DNA from 2 places in the Paenibacillus sp. JJ1683 genome. Region 2 is predicted to be linked to the other one. Evidence: riboswitches for the same ligand, from Rfam matches in the RefSeq annotation. Region 2 holds a riboswitch; the other holds the start of a gene.
What was found. Region 2 has a riboswitch for cyclic di-AMP ahead of ACUC6J_RS06510 (hypothetical protein). Riboswitches for the same ligand answer to the same signal wherever they lie in the genome.
Positions count from the first base shown of each region.

Region 1: it holds a riboswitch for cyclic di-AMP, as region 2 does, so the genes downstream of both, ACUC6J_RS13175 (3D domain-containing protein) here and ACUC6J_RS06510 (hypothetical protein) in region 2, are expected to answer to the same signal.

Region 1 is NZ_CM129820.1:3,104,190-3,112,246, forward strand. It holds gene ACUC6J_RS13150 (DUF4178 domain-containing protein) at 1-151, opposite strand, end outside; gene ACUC6J_RS13155 (DUF350 domain-containing protein) at 176-583, opposite strand; gene ACUC6J_RS13160 (PspA/IM30 family protein) at 713-1,381, opposite strand; gene ACUC6J_RS13165 (NADH:flavin oxidoreductase/NADH oxidase) at 1,468-2,490, opposite strand; gene ACUC6J_RS13170 (polysaccharide deacetylase family protein) at 2,794-3,600, shown strand; gene ACUC6J_RS13175 (3D domain-containing protein) at 3,800-4,468, opposite strand; cyclic di-AMP (ydaO/yuaA leader) riboswitch at 4,475-4,644, opposite strand; gene ACUC6J_RS13180 (amino acid ABC transporter ATP-binding protein) at 4,888-5,610, opposite strand; gene ACUC6J_RS13185 (ABC transporter substrate-binding protein/permease) at 5,597-7,060, opposite strand; gene ACUC6J_RS13190 (M20 family metallopeptidase) at 7,209-8,057, shown strand, end outside.
Region 2 is NZ_CM129820.1:1,524,545-1,532,601, forward strand. It holds gene ACUC6J_RS06450 (Cof-type HAD-IIB family hydrolase) at 1-377, opposite strand, end outside; gene ACUC6J_RS06455 (DeoR/GlpR family DNA-binding transcription regulator) at 450-1,211, opposite strand; tRNA gene ACUC6J_RS06460 (tRNA-Glu) at 1,458-1,529, shown strand; tRNA gene ACUC6J_RS06465 (tRNA-Lys) at 1,616-1,691, shown strand; tRNA gene ACUC6J_RS06470 (tRNA-Leu) at 1,707-1,789, shown strand; gene ACUC6J_RS06475 (MarR family winged helix-turn-helix transcriptional regulator) at 1,955-2,410, shown strand; gene ACUC6J_RS06480 (helix-turn-helix domain-containing protein) at 2,597-2,971, shown strand; gene ACUC6J_RS06485 (helix-turn-helix domain-containing protein) at 3,059-3,442, shown strand; gene ACUC6J_RS06490 (Rha family transcriptional regulator) at 3,559-3,780, opposite strand; gene ACUC6J_RS06495 (urease accessory protein UreF) at 4,071-4,808, opposite strand; tRNA gene ACUC6J_RS06500 (tRNA-Leu) at 5,071-5,153, shown strand; gene ACUC6J_RS06505 (glutathione peroxidase) at 5,303-5,788, opposite strand; cyclic di-AMP (ydaO/yuaA leader) riboswitch at 6,252-6,423, shown strand; gene ACUC6J_RS06510 (hypothetical protein) at 6,537-6,932, shown strand; gene kdpF (K(+)-transporting ATPase subunit F) at 7,116-7,193, shown strand; gene kdpA (potassium-transporting ATPase subunit KdpA) at 7,339-8,057, shown strand, end outside.

The sequences.
Region 1 (8,057 bases), 1.6 Mb from region 2:
TCCGGGCACGATTATGTACACGACCTACCACTTCATAGGTGACAAGCGACACTTCACAAATATCCCCAGGATTTAAGTGAAGCATGCTTTTTTCCGCTTTCGGCGGTTCAGGCTTGGCAAATAGATTTGAAATTCGTTTCCATACACTCATGGTCATATTTCCTCCTTACTTTGCCTAGAAGCATGCTGTAATGATCAAGGCACCCACCAAATGCAGCGCTCCTGAAAACAGACCGAAACCAATTTTACCTTCTTGGGTACCTTTGTCCAGATCAAACTGTGCCCAGTACCGCAACAGCAGACGCACAATCACTTCCAAAACAAGCAAGATGATAAAGGCAATCACAGAATACACAAGCGCTTCGAGCAAATTATTAGCTGTAGCAATTGAACCCGATAAAATGTATCCTTGTGCAATCAGCTTCATAATCATCCGGACTGTTACAGCCATATTTCCGGCTTTTACTTCGGCAAAATCCTTATACTTTGTAAATAAAGAATCGACATACATTAATACGAACAGCAAAATAGCACCTGCGCCCGTCCATACCAGCATCGCTTTCATCGTTTCTAAAAAATGCATTTGCTACCATCCTCCACATCTTCTTGACTACATATATTGATTTACGCCCCCAGGCAGGGAAAAGCGAAGGAGATAACGTTTCTCCTTCGCCTACTGAGCCACCACACTAGCGGCAATGCTTAAAAGTTCTTATTTGTTTTCGTATTGTTTCAGCAAAGCAGCAAGTTCGTCGTCCACAGCACTTTTCTTATCCAGCTCTTTGAACTCTTCATCCAGCGATTTTTCCTTGGAAGCCATTTCGTTGCTCGCTTCAGCACGTGCTTCTGCTTGCAGCATTTTTTCCTCCATACGCTTTAATCCAGCAGTTGCCGTATCCGAGCTAAAACCATTCATCGCTTTGTTAATTTCGGTTTGCGCTTTAGCTGCATTATAACGGGCAACCAGTGTCTCGCGCTTGTTTTTCATTTCAGTCAGCTGTCTGCGCATTTCATCCAGCTTACCACGCAGGTTGTCAGCTGCAGCTTTGTTTTGCTCATAACCAGCTTGGAACTCGTTCATTTTTTGTTCGGCAGATTTCTTTTCTTCCAGCGCACGACGAGCAAGATCCACATTTTGTGCTTTTGCAGCCGTATGAGCCTGTTCTTCGCGTTTTTTCACCAAAGCTGCCTGTTCTTCGTATTGCTGTTTAAATCTCTTTTCAATAGCAATTTGAGCGGCTACCGCTTTCTCTGCGTCTTCCAGATCCTCTTGCATATCACGAATGTATTGATCCGTCATTTTAACTGGATCTTCTGCCTTGTCGATAATGGCGTTAATGTTAGACATCGTAAGATCTCTTAATCGTTTGAAAATAGACATGTGAAGTTCCTCCTAGAATTGAATGCTTAAATTTTAAGCTCTGTACACATGTTTACGCAAGCTTTGCAAAGAGGTTTCAGAAATATCTAAAAACCGCGTAGATAAGGCTCTGGAATATCCGCCTGTACTTTTAGCGCCCGTGATGCATGCAGCGCCCAATAGGGATCACGCAGCATGGCACGCCCTATGGCTACCAGATCAGCTTCATTGTGCTGAACGACTCGGCGGGCATCCTCATAATCATCCAATAAGCCGACAGCAATGACAGGCACATTCAGTTTCTCACGGATGGTATGAGCCAAATCCACCTGATAACCAGCACGCGCAGACGGACCTCCGCTGGAACCAATCGGACCCTCACCACCAGAAGAAATATGGAAAATGTCTACACCCGCATCACGATATCGTTCCCCTATGGCTGCTATGTATTCAACATCATATCCGTCTTGGACATATTCTTTGGCAGATATCCGCATTAGCACAGGCATATCAGCAGGAAGTACCTCTTTAACAGCACGTATCACCTCAACACCAAACAGTGATAAATCCTGCCCATACTCATCTTCTCGGGTATTGGTTAAAGGAGAATGGAATTGATGGATTAGATAGCCGTGAGCGCCATGAATCTCTACCGTGTCAAAACCAGCTTCTACCGCCCGGCGCGCCCCCTCTTTGTAGGCTTGAACCAGTTCCTTGACTTCTGCTCGCGTTAAAGCGTGCGGCTCTTTAAATCGTTCACTAAAGGGGATCGAAGACGGGCCTACAGGTGGCTCAGCATCTTCAGCCTTGCGTCCGGCATGGCCTAATTGAATGGCAATTTTGGCACCATACTTGTGGACTTCCTCTACCATTTTACGATATGCAGGAATATGTTCATCACTCCAAATGCCCAAATCACGATCCGTAATGCGCCCATCCGGATGAACCGCTGTCATTTCCACAATTATGAGTCCAGTCCCTCCTACCGCGCGACTCACATAATGGACATAATGCCAATCCGTCGGTTTGCCGTCCTTGGCCTCCACGCTGTATTGGCACATTGGGGGCATGACAATCCGATTTCTTAAAGAAAGCCCCTTTAATTGATAAGGAGTAAACAAGTCGGTCACTTTTATCCATCCTTCCCTCAATTCCAAGTCTGTAGCATTATGAATAGCATCCCCATTATACACCAGCTGTCACGGTATACCGAATCCTTTGTAAGGCTAAAACTTACGAAAATGCTCCAGTTTTCGGTCATGTTTAAGAGAATATGTCCGTTTACTTCGTCATCTTCACGGATATCCGCTTCATGATGTGCTTCTCTTCAGTCGTGTAGGACTTCACTCAATCACCAGCATAATTTTAATAGGACAGGTACATAATAGCTGAGAGCACCACTAGGTACCACTGCACGGAAAGGGGGAATACAAATGCGGTACAGGGGAGTGTTGCCATGTTTAGCACTGTTACTAGCATTTTCAAGTTTTCCCGTTCACGCTGACACGCCTCCCAACATCGGAACGCCCCATCCCAAGGAAGCTACTGTCGCTACTTCGGTATATCAAAGTAAAGATCGAGCTACTCCAACATTAGCGATGCTACGAAAAAAGCATGCGGACATTTTTAAAATGTGCGGCCCGCACACCCGCCAAATTGCCTTAACCTTTGATGATGTGCCCGATTCAAGGTATACGCCGCAGGTTTTGGACGTATTACACGCAAACGGTATTAAAGCTACGTTTTTTATCGTCGGCCATCGTGCGGAAAAGCATCCGGGGATCATACGCCGCATCATCCGCGAGGGTCATGCTATAGGAAACCATTCCTATACTCATCCGGATTTCAGGAAGGCCACACCAGAACGCTTTCGCCACCAGATTACAAAAACAGAACGCATTTTAGAAGCCAGCGCAGGTTTTCGGCCCAGATTAATACGACCACCCTATGGTGAAATCACGGAGCCTCAAATTCAGTGGGCGCGTCGTCATGGGTACATGATCGTCAATTGGAATGTGGACTCTCTAGACTGGAAGGGATTAAGCAAAACACAGATTCAGCGTAACGTGATCCCGGCTACCAGACCTGGCTCCATTATTTTAATGCATGCAGGTGGAGGTCAAAGTTCCAACTTGCAAGGTACTGTCCAAGCTTTGCCGGGTCTAATCCACTCTTTAAAAGCTAAGGGCTACAAGTTTGTCACAGTCCCCCGGCTACTTCACACATCGGAACGAAAATAACAGTATGTCTAAGCCTCGTATATACCAACAACGTAAAAAGGCTGCCTTGACGAGCAGAGTGCTTCTGCTTGTAAGACAGCCTTTTTTAGCGATAAACGACCGTACTGATAAGAAGTCGTCCCAGTTATATGTTGTGTGCTATAATATTAAGTTTACATAATATATATTATGTTTAATGAAATCAAATATATGCACAATGCTATTTATCAATAACGTACAGTTTCACATTTTGGAAGCCGAAGTCGTTCACGAATGATTTGTTGCCAGGGATAAAGATATCAATCCGCTTTCCGGTAATAGCGCTGCCCTGATCACGGGCAACGGCTACAAAAGAATGGTCTGGCAAGCCGGGATGGGAATAGCCTGTAACTAGCACCTTTGTCCCCATAGGAATGACTTTCGGGTCTACTGCAATTGTACCCAGTTTAAGCGGATTACCGTAGTAATCGACTGCACCCCATTTGCCATTTTCATCAGCTGCGGCTGAATATGCTGTTGCTTTAACATCAACAACTTTACTGTAATTGAATGTTTTGCCCCATGCTTCAATTGTTGGCCTCTCATTCGCTGGTGCTTTCTCCGTAAGAAGCTGTGGTTTCGAATCCGAAGCCGCCTTCACACTTTTTTCGTCTGGCACTTTAATTTGTAGACCTGCATATATGTTGTTGGACGCAATATCCGGGTTAGCCTTCGTCAAGTCATCTACCGATACCCCATAACGTTGAGCAAGCAAAAAGAAAGTATCGCCTTCTTTGGCAGTATGAAGCGAAGCAGCATTTGCTACTCCAGCTGTCTGTGCCAATCCTGCAATCGCTGCGGCAAGCACCGCAAATTTCATGGTTTTTCCAATATGTTTTAAGTGTTTCAAAGATATGTACCTCCTCTGTTATGCCTGCGAAGTTAGCTGTCGGATTCGGACTCAGGAGAAGCCCTATGCTTGTGCAATTCACCCCTAGGCATATTCCACAACATCTATATGACGCATTGGAATAATTGCCGTTGTTACGTCCCCCGCACTTCCCATGGTTTGAGCCCAGCACCTGAGTAATTGTTATCATTGCTGCTGCCCCGGTAAGTTTTGGCTTACTGCATAATATCACAATTTTGTAACCTTATCTGCATGAAAATGTTGGGAACCTTGAACATCATACTATATCCATTACAATTTTGTCATCAAAAATCGGTTTTTTGTTACGAAAATATGGAGATATGGTGACAAAAGGAGAAAAGCCCTCCGTGAAATATCATCACGAGAGGGCTTTGTCAATAATTCATAAAAGCATTTTCTTACAGCACTTTAGCCAGAAAATCACGGGTACGATCATGGCTTGGAGTTCCGAAAACTTGCTCCGGCGTACCTTGCTCTATAATTTGACCGTTGTCCATAAAGATGATTCGGTCTCCTACCTCACGAGCAAAGCCCATTTCATGCGTCACGATCACCATCGTCATGCCGCCTTCAGCGAGCTTCTTCATCACATCCAGAACCTCTCCAACCATTTCAGGGTCCAGGGCAGAGGTAGGTTCATCAAACAGCATTACGTGCGGCTGCATGGCCAGAGCGCGTGCTATCGCTATACGTTGCTTTTGACCGCCAGATAACTGGTTCGGGTAGGTATTCTTTTTATCCTCAAGACCCACGGTCCGCAGGAGTTCCAACGCAATTTTCTCCGCTTCTTTCCCCGATTGCTTCTTCACCTGCGTTGGTGCAAGCGTCAGATTCTGCAGTATTGTTTTATGTGGAAACAGATTAAAATGCTGGAAAACCATCCCCATCTTCTCCCGAGTCGCATTAATATTATGACCACGGGCCGTAATCGGCTCACCCTCAAACAAGATTTCCCCTTCTGTTGGCTGTTCCAACAGATTCATACAACGCAAAAACGTACTTTTCCCCGAACCACTCGGGCCGATAATGACGACTACTTCACCTTTGGCGATATCTATATCAATGCCTTTTAAAATTTCATTCTTACCGAATGATTTACGCAGTTGTTTAACGGTGATCACTGGCTCTCAACTTCCTTTCCCATAAACCCAACAGCTTAGATAAGCTGAATGTCATTACAAAATAAATAGCGGCTGCGATTACGAACGGACTTAAGCCTTCGTAGGTAATATTCTTAATGACCTGGGCTTGATACATAATGTCCACCATCCCAATGGTCGAAATAATAGAAGATTCTTTAATGATCGTAATGAACTCATTACCAATAGCAGGCAATATAGATTTAAATGCTTGCGGTAAAATAACGTGACGCATCGCTTTGCCTCGTCCCATCCCGAGCGAGCGGGCAGCTTCCATCTGTCCACGGTCTACGGCCTGAATACCAGCACGGAAAATTTCAGCCAAATATGCCGAACTATTCAGAGACAACGTAATTATACCGGACTGGAGTGGCGTAAAATTAACACCTAACGTCAAAGCAACTCCATAATGAATAATCATAAGCTGCACCAGCATAGGTGTGCCGCGCAGTATCTCTACATATGCGGTACCTAGCCACTCGATAATACGAATACCACTCATCCGCAGCAAGGATATGATCAGCCCAATAATGAATCCGAACAGTACTCCGAGCGCAGACAGCAATAGAGTGTAGCCGATACCCGTAGCGTAGAAACTGCGATATTTCAAAAATATATCTACAATGCTATTCGAAGAAACCTGTCTGTCAGCAGACAGTGCACTCGCTTCTGTAGAAAATTTCTCAATCGATCCGTCCGCTTTCAGGCGAGCCAACGTTTTATTTACTGAAGCAAGCAATTCCGCATTTCCTTTACGGATGCCTACAGCAGTTTCTGCTCCTTCATCTTCAGGTACTGCTTTGGCAAGTGTTACGGTACCGTCTAGCGTGTATCCTTTAGCAACGGTATCTTCGATTACAACCGCGTTGATACGCTTGGTCCGAAGCTGGAGTACCAGATCGGATATTTTATCCAATGAGGTTACAGAAGCATTAGGCACTTTTTGCGCAATTTCTTCCTGGATACTCCCCTTCTGCGCACCGAGCTTCTCTCCTTTTAGAGCAGCCATCGTTGAATATTTGTCTTTGTCCTCTGGACGTACCATAATGACTTGCTTGGAACGATAGTATACATCCGAAAAATCAATGCTCTTTCTGCGTTCATCCGTCGGTGTCATACCAGACAGCACCAAGTCTACGCGACCACTTTGCAGAGCAGGCAGCAAAGAGTCAAAACTCATGTCCTCTGGGACCATCTCTGCATCCAGATCCTTGGCGATTTCCTTGGCGATTTCAACATCAAACCCGACAATGGTATCCTGACCGTTAATAACTTTGTGAAACTCATACGGCGGGAAGTCAGCACTCATACCCACTACAAGTTTTTTCTGTGGCTTTCCTTCCGATCCGTATGCAGTGAGCATAGGAAGACCAGCCAACAGCAAGATAACCGCCGTCAAAACCAGGGCGGTAAAACGATATGCCTTTTTCAATCTTTTTTTCTCTCCTTAAATTCTTTATAATAAATAAGATTGTGTCATTATAAATGAATATGCATGATTATGCAATGAATGTTATAGTACAATTTTAGTATATCTATCGCAGTACCTACATTACAGCATATATAAAGGAGTTTTCAGCATGAATTTTAAACAGACCATTCAACACACCATTGAACAGCATGCCGAGCGGTTTAAGGACATTTCGTTGTATATAGGCGCAAACCCTGAACTTGGAAACGAGGAATTCCTGGCCTCTGCCCGTCTAAAAGAAGAACTTGCCTTTCACGGTTTTGAAGTTCAGGCACCCATATTGGGTATAGAAACGGCCTTTATTGCTACTTACAAAGCAGTCAAGCCTGGACCAGTTGTTGCTTTTCTGGCAGAATATGACGCCCTGAAAGGTTTAGGGCACGCCTGTGGACACCATTTGATATGCATGATGAGTACAGGCGCTGCCGTCGGTCTCAAATCGATCATCGACGAGACTGGTGGAGAAGTACGTGTATACGGCACACCTGCCGAAGAAACACGCGGTGCAAAAGTTCCGATGGCGGCGGCTGGATTGTTTGATGATTGCGACATAGCCATGATGACACATCCCTTCGATCGCTACGAAAAATCAGGAAAATCGCTGGCGATTGATGCTGTACAGTTCGAATTTTTTGGTCAATCCGCTCATGCTGCGGCCAGTCCGCACGAAGGGATTAATGCCTTGGACGCTGTGATTCAAACGTTTAATGGGATCAACGCATTTCGGCAACAGGTGAAAAGTACAGTACGTATCCATGGCATCATTAATCAGGGTGGGCAGGCTGCCAATATTATTCCTGATTACGCCTCAGCTCAATTTTACGTGAGAGCCGCGACACGCCAAGAACTGAACCCGCTTACCCGTCGTGTTATTCAAATTGCTGAAGGAGCTGCTTTACAAGCCGGGTGTCGTTTGGAAACCTCCAATTATGAGACTTCTTATGATGAAATGGTGACT
Region 2 (8,057 bases):
AAGCGGTCCATTTCAACAGCAAGTAGCTGATGCCCCTTTTGTGGAGAATAAATAGCCCGGTCTGTCATGACCTCATAGTAGAAGTCGTTACCCTCGAGCCAGCTTAGCACTTCAAATGTTTCGCTCCGGCCCATAGGAGTAGAGGTTAGCTGGCGACGATGCACATCGTGCACAGTGGCGCCGTTTGCCCCGATGACGGGAGTAACCAGCTCTGCTTCCTCTAGCTTTGTCCAGGCATCATAAGCGGCTCTGCCAGTGGCAATCGTCACTTGAACACCTTGCTGCTGTGCCTTGCGGATTGCCTCTGCGTTGGCTTTGCTTATTTTTCCTTCCTCGTTCAATAGCGTTCCATCCATATCAATCGCAAACAGTTTCATTTCTCTCCAGCTCCTGTCTTCTGATATCTCTGTTATACATATTGCGCCTAGTTAGAGCGATTGGTTTCAAGTTTATGAGGGGACAACAACTTCGATATCATGGTGTTGCAAAATTTCCAGCATCGCCGGTTCTGGTAAGCGATCTGTGATCACGATATTAACCTCAGACAAATCAGCAAAACGATACGGGAAATTGATTCCGAATTTCGAATGGTCCGCAAGGATGATCACCTGATCTGCCTGTTTCATCATCTGATGCTTCAGCATACCGTCCTCTTCATGAATCAGGCTTAGTCCGTGAGCAGATATGCCTCCAATCCCGATAAAAGCTTTGTCTACAAAATAGTGAGACAAAGTGGCGATTACGGACGAGCCGTATACATATCGGTGTTCTTTTTGGAGGCGGCCCCCCAATAGATGAATGGAGACACCATCTTTTCCAGATAGTACGTCAGCCTGATTGATTGAATTGGTGATAACCGAACATTCCTGCACATTCAGTCTTTCTGCACACGCCTGTACGGTGGTAGAGGAATCCAATATAATACGATCCCTATCTCGTACCATACTGGCAGCCAATTGTCCGATCACTTGTTTCTCCTCAGATACAGTAAGCAGTCTTTCGTTATAATTTCCAATTGGATCGTGATGCAGTTTAGGGAGAAGGGCACCGCCGCGGGTACGAATAATTTTTTGGTGCTCTTCAAGTTTTACCAGGTCTCGGCGGGCCGTATCCCGTGAAACATTAAAAATTTCACAAATATCATCCACCGAAATACGCTTGTGAAGCTGTAAGTAATCAACGATTTTTAACATTCGTTCTTCCTGATACATAAAAAGCTCCTCTAATATATAATCATTTCGGTATCTCGTAAGTGATTATAAGTAAATATAAGTGATTTTGCAATCATTTATCGTGATTTTTCAGGGTTTAGATGATAATAAATAAGTTAATGTAAGTAAATATGCATTTTACAATTATATAAAATAGCTTTTTTGAAAATTTTAAAAATAAGTATTGCCATTTACTATTCTATTTGATATACTCTTTCTTGTCGCCAAGTTGGTGTACATTCATAAGGCCCGTTGGTCAAGGGGTTAAGACACCTCCCTTTCACGGAGGTAACAGGGGTTCGAATCCCCTACGGGTCATTGTTGTCTTTACAGACTACATGTTGCATGCTTAAGGGGAATTCCTGAGGTCTGATCTAATGGCGGACAGCTAGGATGAACAGCATGAGCCATTAGCTCAGTTGGTAGAGCACCTGACTTTTAATCAGGGTGTCGAAGGTTCGAGTCCTTCATGGCTCACCATTTATATTTTGTTATGCGGTCGTGGTGGAATGGCAGACACGCTATCTTGAGGGGGTAGTGAGCGTACGCTCGTGGAGGTTCGAGTCCTCTCGACCGCATCAATGGAATAAACGGAAAAGTCTCTCGCGTTAGAGGCTTTTTTTATTTGTGCATGGATGCAATTAAACAATGATTATGATGAAATAATGATTCCATAGTATAATATAACGCCATAATGTTATAGAATAATAAATATATAAACTTATGAAGTGACGGTGAAAAATATGGACACTCAACTGTTAGGAAATATATCAGAAAATATTTTGGGCTTGTTTCCGATTGTGAAGAAGAAATTTTTCACCTACGGTCCGCTTGATTTTCCGTTGCATTTGTCGCCTAATAACTTTCAGGTACTCTTGCTTCTGCGTGAAGTGCGTTCGTCTACGGTATCCGATTTGTCCAAACAACTAAATGTCTCTCGTCCAAACATGACTCCTCTTCTGGATAAGCTGGTGGAGCATGGGTTGGCTGACCGCCAATCGTGCGACTCGGATCGTAGAGTCGTGAACGTAGCCATTACAGAAGAAGGCGACGCTTTTTGTGAACAGGTGTTTCATACCTTCTCTAATAAAATTCAAGAGAGACTGGTGTATCTGCCGGAAGAAGATTTATTGCACTTAAGTGAAACGTTGAACGAATTGAAGCGGATTTTACTTAAAATCGACAACTCTGCTACGTGATTGGCGAAAGTGAACTGACTTAAAGACCGCCCTTTCTTCGGAAAACAGGCGGTTTTTGTTGCATATTGTGGTATAATGAAAACCAACATACATAATTCGGTAATTTTAGCACACGTGATCTTTGAAAAGGGAACAAGGGACATGATATCGTTATTTGGAGAGCCTGCTAGGGAGGAAGGAACTTCTATGCAATCTATTTACCAACGCATTGAGGAGCTCATTAAGGAACGAGGTATGACGAAAAAGGCGTTTTGCCAGCAGTTGGGCATTAGTACAGGGAACTTTGGAGATTGGAAAAGAGGAAAAACGACACCAGGCACGAATAAACTCATAGAAATCGCTTCTTTTTTTGACGCTAGTCTGGATTGGATTATGCTGGGTCGAGACGTGCAGAGTAAGGTGCTGAAGGAGTCGCAGGACCCTTATTTTTTTGGAGCTTCAGGGCAACTGAATTGCCAGGGGGGATCGCTAAGTGAGGCGGAAAGAGATTTTATACTTGAGTATATTGAATTTACCCGCTTTCGTAAAGAGAAAAACCAGCCCAATTCAACTACTGATTAATGTTTGCTGTGGGATTTGATAAGGACATTCTAATGTGTACAATTGAAAATTAATTAGAAAAAGCTACAGTGTCGGAGGGGAAACGTTGTGGGAGATCAAACTATTTATCAGCGGATTGAAGCTTTAATTAAGGATCGAGGAATGACCAAGAAGGCATTTTGTGAAAAGCTTAAAATTAGCTCAGGGAATCTCGGTGATTGGAGAAGGGGAAAAACAACGCCAGGTACCGCCCATTTGATTCAGATTTCGGACTTTTTTAATGTATCGCTCGACTGGTTGATGAAAGGGATTAAGCCAGGGGAAGGCGTGCTTCAGGAGCAGAAGGCTGCTTATTTTTTTGGGGTGATGGGGCCACTGAATTGCCAGGCTGAAGATCTTGAGACAGAAGAACAGAACTTTATTTTAGAATACGTTGAATTTGCGAAGTACCGTAAGCAAAAAAGAGAGAAGGACAAAACAAAACTTGAATAATCTATGGCTAAACGCCTGGGTGATAACCCGTAAAACGAACTGAGGGTTCGGTTTACGGGTTTATTTGGTTTCCTGATAATATGGCGACGCATTGGTTGCTGAAATGCTTGTTCGGTTTAGTGTGGTGTCGCCTCCTTATAATCGTTATCGTCGATATTCAGAATTGCAGCAACTTGTTTTCTGTACCTTTGTGCTTTGCGGGTGCCGTGAATCAGATTGGACAAGCGTGAAGGCGGAATATTATGTGTCTCGCAAAATGTTTTCTGATCCAGCCGAAGCTCGACAAGCCTTTGTTTGATGGCCCACCCGAAGGAGGTGACAGGCATTTTGTTGTTCAAGAGAAATCGCCCCTTACGGATTCTTACGGAATAATTGGTGTGATATAATAATCATCAGTAAACATGTTAGAATTAACCATCTAAAACTATGATACACTTTTATACGTGTTTATACAATCTTAAATACGGTATTTTGTTAAAATAATTACTTAATTAAGTGCAAAAAGTGAAAATAATCCGATTGTAGTCTGTTAGTGGTGTGAATTTGGGATACATGAATAAAAATACTCTGCCGCTTGAGAAAAGGGCAGAGTATTTTTATTGTGACTGCTAGATTGGTAAACGACGCATCAGAGGGATGCTGGGAGGCGTTTAAATAGGACGGAGGAGGAAAAGGGTCTGGATGCATTCAATTGGCTGCTATGGCTCATATAGGGTGGCTGAGTGATGTAGGAGCTGGTCCGATGGCTGTGGAAAAGATGGCGCTGATATGAGCTTGGCGTAGGTTTGTTAATCTTCTTCCAGGTGGTAAGCAACTCGCTGGTCATATGATCGATAAGAGGATTTTTTTCCTCATAAGGAGGATTGAGCAGTCTGAAGGCATCTTCGATACAGAAGGATACCGCTGTGGCAAAATAGCCGTGAATGGTCTGTTCTATATCGCTTCCGAGGAGGGAGTTAATCCAAGTGTGGACAGTAGCGAGTGTGCCAATTGCATTGTATTGAGTGAGTGTGTCTTCCAGTTGGTCAAATGCGAGCCAAGGATAAAGAGCCTTGGTGAGCTTGAGCAGTCGCTGGCCAGAAAGTCGCGACTCTTTTACATGCTGCGAGGAAGGATGTTGGGTGTGCAACATTTTATCAATAAGGGCGATCCGCCAACCGTCATTCTGCTGGATGGCTGCATACAGACTTTTAATGGCCATGCCGTCAAGGGTTGTGATTTGAGGATACCAATCGTCTCGCATGTAATGTTTCAGATCCTGAAGACTGTTCAGGTGTCCGGCGCGGAAACGCTCCTCCAATCCGTAGAAACGGGTGAAACCACCAATAGGTAAGGAAGGGTCCAACAATAATGCGTAGTTTAGCAACCGGTTACCTTTATGCAGGACGGTTCGCCTCCTTGAAGTGAATATTTGTGTGATGTTATTTGACTTGAATATTGATTTGTAATAAGAAATCGAACATTTATGTAATATATTTTTACACTTACAGCTCTATTGTGTCAAATTAAATAATTTTATTGCTTATATATGTTATATAAAGTTACATTAAAAATAATTATAATATTCTTGTTTACAAATTGTTGCTGAGAGAGTATAATAAATCTGTTGCCTCAATACATTATGACATGCGGTCGTGGTGGAATGGCAGACACGCTATCTTGAGGGGGTAGTGGGCGTACGCCCGTGGAGGTTCGAGTCCTCTCGACCGCATTATATGCAATACCCAGTTGAAAAAGCATCCTGACACGTTTTACGTGAAGGGATGCTTTTTTTGTTAAATACTTTTCGTCATATCCTCCCGTCACAGAAGCGGTCGTATGGACAACGGACCGCTCGTTAACTGTAATGCATAAAGATTGTCAGTTTTTCTGCAAAAGCTTCTTAATATCTCCTACAAGCTTGTCTGGAGTGGTTTGCGGCGCATAACGCTTAAATACGTTACCTTCTCGTGTAATTAAGAATTTAGTAAAATTCCATTTGATCGCTTTGGAGCCTAATACGCCTGGAGCAGTGTGGGTCAGGTAGCGAAATAGAGGATGTGCCTGATCACCGTTAACATCTGTCTTGGCGAACATGGGAAAAGTCACTCCGTAATTGAGTTGGCAAAACTCGGAGATCTCCTCGCTGGAACCCGGCTCTTGTTTGGCGAACTGGTTGCTGGGAAATCCCAAAATTTCGAGCCCCTGTTCATGATACTGGTCATATAGCTCTTGTAGCGCCTTGTACTGGGGGGTTAACCCACATTTGCTGGCAGTATTCACGATAAGAAGAACTTTCCCTTCGTATGTGGATAACGGAATTTGTGCCCCTTGTAGGGTCTGTGCATCATATTTATATACACTCATGATATCCCTCCTAATTCAATATTCTACAATTAAATTGTGAACAATTCAACAAGGGGTTGCAAGTCCAGAAGAGTCTACAGACATTGTGCATTGTAAAATCGTCTTTTGTTCAAAACGGTAAATCACACTTCAAATGGAGCAAATTGAGGTGTTTCTTCTTATAAAAGAGGGTTCATTCGATAATTATCTAGTACATATAGCGCATTTTCTTTCTTTTTTATAAATAAAGGGCAACCGTACCATACCCTACGCCAATATTGACATGCCTTTCATTTTCAAAAAGAGGTGAAATACAGAGTTTTAGAGAGATACGAGAAGCATAGGTTGGTTGTAAGCGTTATCCTTAATCTTCTATGCTCTAAAGGGTGATTTATAGCCTTGCCGTTGAGCTTTACAGTCTTCCTTGCACGGGTGTATGATTCAAGACGTAATTTCAAATTAACAACAATGAAGCAACAACGAATTGTCTAAAGCGCTGAATTTTGCAGTTGCAAAAGCGGGGGAACCAACGAGTATATACGGCTCTGCAAGCCGTGTGTCTCATGGGGTGAATTTTCCGGCCAAGTGCCGTAAATAGGGCGACTCTCACGTCCGAATCCGACAGCTAACCTCGTAAGCGTACAGGGAGAGGCAACAAACCGCCGTGTGCAGCCATGGTTTATTTTATCATGGAATGTATGAAGCCGGAGGAAGCCTTTTTCCTTCGGCTTCTTTTTGTTGTCTTTTTATACCGGGAGAGGAGCTACTGATGGAAGGTCGGTTAATTATTGTCACTGCACCGAATGAAGCGGGCAGAAGTTTTGTGAAATTGCTTATGTTCAAAAAATTGGCGTTTGCAGTTCTCACAAATAGCACCCAGGAGGAACGACAGCTCAAAAAAATGGGTGTGGAGCACATTGTGCGCATCAATACGATGCAAGCGGGAAAATGGAATTTTCCTAAAAAAGAAATTGGTAGTGTGTATTTGTTCGAAAACAGCTTGAATCTAACTTGCCGTTTCCTGCAAATATGTCGGCCACTAACATCAGAATTGATCTATGTTATTACGCACGGCTGTAATCCACAAGGAATTTATCGGGGATTGGGAGCGGACCATGTGATCTACACATTGAACGGAGAGGTGGGTTTCCTGCTGAACGGATAAGCACTTATAACATAGCTGGTTTATGATTTTATGATGGAATCAAAAGGGCAATCTGAAAAGCGATACGGAGGGTATGAACATGATGGATTTATACATGCTGCTCGTAATGGCTGTGAGTTATGGAGTGATACTGCTGTTTGTACGCTGGTGTGATGCGCAGACCTCAAAAGGAGGGCGAAGAGGATGATCGTTGTGCTAGGACTTACGGCTATTGTGTTCGTGTATTTAATCTACGCACTCCTGAATCCTGAAAAATTCTAGTCAACTATAGGATCGAGCAGGCGGGAACAGCAGATCAAGAATGCAGCATCAGAGATGCAGATTTTCGCAAACGTGTGCACTCAATGGATGGTCTGAATCAGGTCTGTTGTTCCAAATGCAGGAGCCTTTTAAGGAGGAATAGAGGATGGAGCTACTGCAAATTGGGATTGTGATCATCATATTGTTGCTCTTGGTAAAGCCGATGGGCACCTATATGTATCACGTATTCTCGAATGAACCGAATCGGACGGATCGGATTTTTGGTGGAACGGAAAAGCTGATTTATAAGGCTGTAGGCTTGAAGAAACAGGACAGCATGCATTGGACCACGTACGCTATGAGTTTCATTGCAACCAATGTGGTGCTTGTGGGGATCAGCTACCTGCTATTGCGCTTGCAGGCTATACTTCCGGGCAATCCGGTTGGGAACAGTAATATGGAAGCATCATTGGCATTTAATACAGTAATCAGCTTTATGACCAATACGAATCTCCAACATTACAGCGGAGAAAGCGGGCTTACGTATCTGACGCAGATGGCGTTCGTCACGATGATGATGTTTACTTCGGCTGCTTCGGGGTTTTCGGTTGCTGCGGCTTTTATGAGGGGATTGACGCGGCGCGGTGAAGGGCTGGGTAATTTTTTTCAAGATTTTATTAAAGCCAACATACGGATTTTCCTGCCGCTTGCCTTTGTACTTACGCTGGTGCTGGTGGGATTAAAAGTACCACAGACGCTACAACCCACGGCGGATATTACGACTTTAAGTGGTACACAGCAGCAGATTGCTATGGGACCCATTGCCTCATTGGAATCCATCAAGCATTTGGGCACGAACGGGGGCGGTTTTGCGGGAGCTAATTC